Regions from separate parts of the Burkholderia pseudomultivorans genome, predicted to be linked through region 2. Evidence: predicted binding sites of a transcription regulator. Region 2 holds the regulator's gene; the other holds the start of a gene.
What was found. The regulator HrcA, encoded in region 2, represses chaperone genes, less so after heat shock. The targets are predictions, from matches to a motif close to TTAGCACTCNNNNNNNNNGAGTGCTAA.

Region 1: the regulator HrcA is predicted to act here: its motif matches at 1,099-1,125, upstream of rpoH (RNA polymerase sigma factor RpoH).

What each region holds. Positions count from the first base shown of each region.
Region 1 covers NZ_CP013378.1:4,450,764-4,453,227, reverse strand. Annotated here, with positions in the region: gene rpoH (RNA polymerase sigma factor RpoH) at 101-1,036, opposite strand; gene WS57_RS32890 (acyloxyacyl hydrolase) at 1,399-1,968, shown strand; gene WS57_RS32885 (nuclear transport factor 2 family protein) at 2,016-2,399, shown strand.
Region 2 covers NZ_CP013378.1:1,918,107-1,920,570, reverse strand. Annotated here, with positions in the region: gene hemH (ferrochelatase) at 1-782, opposite strand, end outside; gene hrcA (heat-inducible transcriptional repressor HrcA) at 939-1,955, opposite strand; gene WS57_RS21185 (NAD kinase) at 2,100-2,464, shown strand, end outside.

The DNA of each region.
Region 1 (2,464 bases), 2.3 Mb from region 2:
CCGCCCAAATACCCGATGAACAAGGTCAATCAACAGGCGAAAAAAAACCGCTGCCGGGCAGGCAGCGGTTTTCGATGAAGCACTCTAAATCGCCGGGAATTTATGCGTATTCGGCGAGTGCGGTGCGCATCTTTTTCATCGCGCTCGCTTCGATCTGGCGAATGCGCTCGGCCGACACGCCGAATTCCGCGGCGAGATCGTGCAGCGTCGAGCCGCCCGAGCCGTCGTCGTCGACGTGCAGCCAGCGCGCCTCGATGATGCGGCGGCTGCGCGCGTCGAGCGCGTCGAGCGCCTGCGCGATGCCGTCGGTCTGCAGCATGTCGCGCTGACGCGCGGCGAGCACGGCGGTCGGCTCGTTGTGCGAGTCGGCCAGATAGGCGATCGGCGCGTACGACTCCTCGCCGTCCTCGACCTGCCCTTCGAGCGCGATGTCGCCGCCCGACAGCCGCGTTTCCATCTCGGTCACTTCTTCGCGCTTGACGTTGAGTTCCTTCGCGAGACCGTCGATTTCCTCGGGCGTCATCGCCTGCACGCCCTTCTTGTGGCTGCGCAGGTTGAAGAACAGCTTGCGCTGCGCCTTGGTCGTCGCGACCTTCACCGTGCGCCAGTTACGCAGGATGTATTCGTGAATCTCCGCCTTGATCCAGTGGATCGCGTACGACACGAGGCGCACGTTCTGCGCCGGGTCGAAGCGCTTCACGGCCTTCATCAGGCCGATGTTGCCTTCCTGGATCAGGTCGCCGTGCGGCAGGCCGTAGCCGAGATAGTTGCGCGCGATCGACACGACGAGCCGCAGGTGCGACAGCACGAGGCGGCGCGCAGCGTCGAGGTTGTTGTCTTCGCGGAATTGGGTCGCGTACTGGCGTTCCTCTTCGGCGGTCAGCAGCGGAATGCGGTTGACGGCCTGGATATACGCGTCGAGGTTGCCAAGCTGGCCCGGCAACATCGCTTGAGTTGCGAGCGCCAGCGAGCCTGCCGATTCGGCCTTGGCCGGCGCCGGGCTCAGGGTGTTCGGAAGGGTCAGGGCGTTGCTCACTAAAAAACTCCTTTGGAATCAGGGATGAACCCCGGACTCGGATCGAGATTCCGAGGCCAATCTTAGCACTCCCGCAAGCCGAGTGCTAATTCCTTAGAGCGCGCGCGGGCATTGGAGTTCCCAGTTTTTCTATCGATTCCGGTTATCCGATAGCCAGTTCTGAGACAGGGGCTGGGTGAGCGGAGTTCCGTAAGCCGTTGTTTTGGATGGAAATCAGCAGACGCTTTCGATTTTTGTAGATTTGGAAGCAAACAATTTCGCTTCGTGATGCCGATCCGAAAAGTCCTTTACCATACCATTCAGTTCGCTCGAGCCGGGCCGCTGCGCCAGGCTCCATTCAACCCACAAAGTTGGAGTGTCAGATGAACAACAAGAAGAACCGCCGGTCGCGTAGCCGGCTTGTGCTGCACGCGATGCTGGCGGCGTCCCTGCTGGGCGGATCGGGGGCAGCGTTCGCAGACCGGTGGGGCATCCAGGCGGGCGGCGGCTTTTCCGATCGCCGCGGGATCGACATGGGCGAACTCGGCGTCGTGTGGGACCCGGGCTGGAACTGGTGGGAGATCGGCGGCTGGCACTTCTCGTTCGTGGTGGAAGGGCACGCCGGCTACTGGCACACCGGCGGCAACGTCCACAGCAGCATCGGCGAATTCGGCGTGACGCCGATGTTCCGCTTCATCAAGAGTGCCGGGCAGATCCGGCCGTTCATCGAGGCGGGCGGCGGCGTCCGGCTGTTGACGCATCCGACGATCTCGGACAATTTCTCGCTGTCGACCGCGTTCCAGTTCGCACCGGTCGCCGGCGTCGGCGCACAGTTCGGAGACCGGCAACAGTATCAGGTCGGCTACCGTTTTCAACATGTGTCTAACGCGGGTATCAAAGAGCCGAATCCTGGGGTAAATTTCCACCAGTTCTACGTGCAGTACAACTTCTGATCCCCGCACGCCCACGCACGGCGTGCGCGTTGCCGAGGAGTCAGGCGATGACGAAGGTGGTCGATGCGATCCGCGCGCTCGAGCGCGATCGGTTCCGGGCGATGGTGGACGGCGACGGCGAGGCGCTCGACGCGCTGCTGTCGGACAAGGTGTTCTACGTGCACACCAACGGCAAGCGGGAAACCAAGCAGCAGTTCATCGACGCCATCGCTGCCGGCCGCCGCCGCTATCGCCAGATCGAGATCCAGTCGCAGGACGTGCTGCCGGTCGGCGACGACACCTGCGTCGTCACGGGGCGCGCGCTGATCGAGATGGAAACGAACAACGGCGGCCTCGTGTTCCCGATTGCCTATACCGCCGTGCAGACCCACGAGAAAGGTCGCTGGCGCCTGCTGGCCTGGCAGGCGACGCGGTGCGCGACCGAGACCTGAGCGCGCGTGGCGCTCCTTTTATCGTCCCGACAGAAGCGGCCTCGTAGGCCGCTTTTTGCTGGCCC
Region 2 (2,464 bases):
TCCGCCTTGCCGAAGCGCGACTGGAACGTCACGCGGCATTCGATCGTCGACAGCCCGAGCGCGGTCGTCAGCAGCGCGCCCGTCTGCTGGCACTGGTCGTGATACGGATCGCCGAGGTCGAGCGTGCGCTTCGGCACGCCGTGGAAGCTCAGCACGAGCTTGTCGCCGGCCGCGAAATCGGGCCGGCCGTGCTGCGCCCAGTACTGGCGCACCTGCTCGGCGAGCGCGTGGATATAGGCCGGATGGTCGGCGTAGTGGCGCACCGTGCGCACTTCCGGCTGGTTGCGCATGCGCGCGAGCGCGGCGAACGCGGCGTCGAACGCCGTCGCCGTGGTCGAGGCCGAGTATTGCGGGTACATCGGCATCAGCAGCACGCGCTCCACGCCCGCGCGCTTGAACTGCGCAAGCGCCTGCGCAATGCTCGGGCTGCCGTAGCGCATCGCATGATCGACCAGCACGTGGTAATCGTTCGACGCGAGCAGATGCCGCACGCCGTCGGTCTGGCGCTCGGTGTACACGCGCAGCGGCGAGCCCTCGGGCATCCACACGGCCGCGTATTTCTTCGCGGACGCGCGGCCGCGCAGCGGCAGGATCAGCGTGCGCAGCAGCACCTGCCAGACGGCCTGCGGAATTTCGACGACGCGGGGATCGGACAGGAATTCGGCCAGATAGCGCCGCACCGCACGCGGCGTGGGCGCGTCGGGCGTGCCGAGGTTGATCAGCAGCACGCCGATGCGGTGGGCGGCCGCGACGCTCGAAGGCGGCTCAAGATCGAAACGCATGGGCAAGAACGTGCTCGGGGCACGAAACCGGACGGCTTTCAATTATAGCGGCACGCTTCGCGCCGGTCGGCCGGCCGTTCGGCCGAGTGGCGGCGCGCACGGCGTCGCGGCACGATGGCGGCACGAGGGTGGAGTCGGCCGCGGCGGCGGCTATGGCTATTGCTGGCTCAGCGTCAGCGACAGCAGGCGCGCGGTGATGTCGACGATCGGGATCACGCGGTTGTACGCCATGCGGGTCGGGCCGATCACGCCGAGCGTGCCGACGATCTTCCCGTTCACCTCGTAAGGCGCGGTGACGACGCTCATCTCCTCGATCGGCACGAGCGTCGATTCGCCGCCGATGAAGATCTGCACGCCCTGGGCGTGGCTCGACACGTCGAGCAGTTGCAGGAGGCCCGTCTTTTGGTCGAACACGTCGAACAGCTTGCGCAGCCGCGCCATGTCGGACGAAAGGTCCGCCACTTCGAGCAGGTTGCGCTCGCCGGAAATGAGCACGGTGTCCTCGGTGTCGGGCACCTCGGTGCTGGCCGTCACGGCCGCGTGCATCAGCGCGGTCATGTCGCCGCGCAGCTGGTCGATCTCGTCGCGCAGGCGGCGGCGCACCTCGTCGAACGACAGGCCGGCGAAATGCGCGTTGATGTAGTTGGACGCCTCGGTGAGCTGCGACGGCGAGTAGTCGCGCGGCGTCGCCAGCATCCGGTTCTGCACGTCGCCCTCGGGCGTGACGATGATCAGCAGAATGCGCTTGTCCGACAGACGCATGAACTCGATCTGCTTGAACACGTGGCTGCGGCGCGGCGTCAGCACGACGCCGGCGAACTGCGACAGGTTCGACAGCACGCTTGCCGCGGCCGCGACCACCTTCTGCTGCGGCTCGCCGGCCTGCAGCAGCGTCTGCACCTGCCGCGCGACCGCGTCGGCGTCGCCTTCGACCGTCAGCATCGTGTCGACGAACAGGCGGTAGCCGCGCGGCGTCGGCACGCGGCCGGCCGACGTGTGCGGGCTCGACACGAGGCCGAGCTCCTCCAGGTCGGACATCACGTTGCGGATCGTCGCCGGGCTCAGCTCGAGCCCGGAGTAACGGGACAACGTGCGCGATCCGACCGGCTGACCGTCGGCGATATACCGTTCGATCAGGGTTTTCAGGAGGGTTCGTGCGCGAGGATCTAGCATGGTGGAAAATTTTAGCGCAACCGCGCGACCGCGGCGAGTGGCCGCGGCGAGTGGCCGCGGCCACTGCCGCGCGGTCCGGCCCGATCCGGCCCCGTCGGGGCAGGACCGGTTCTTTTCGTCAACGAGCTATGGTGTAATGCCGGCATGAAAACCGGTAATCAGTTCAACACCGTCGCGCTCGTCGGCCGCAGCAACACGCCCGGCATCGCCGAGCCGCTCGCCACCCTGGCCGCGTGCGTCGCGAAGCTGGGCTTCGAGGTCGTCTTCGAGGCCGACACCGCGCGCGAGATCGGCATCGCCGGCTACCCGGCGCTCACGCCGGCCGAGATCGGCGCGCGCGCCGACGTGGCGGTCGTGCTGGGCGGCGACGGCACGATGCTCGGCATCGGCCGCCAGCTCGCGCCGTACCGGACGCCGCTGATCGGCATCAACCACGGGCGGCTGGGCTTCATCACCGACATCGCGGCGGCCGACATGCAGGCGCTCGTGCCGGTGATGCTGTCGGGCAA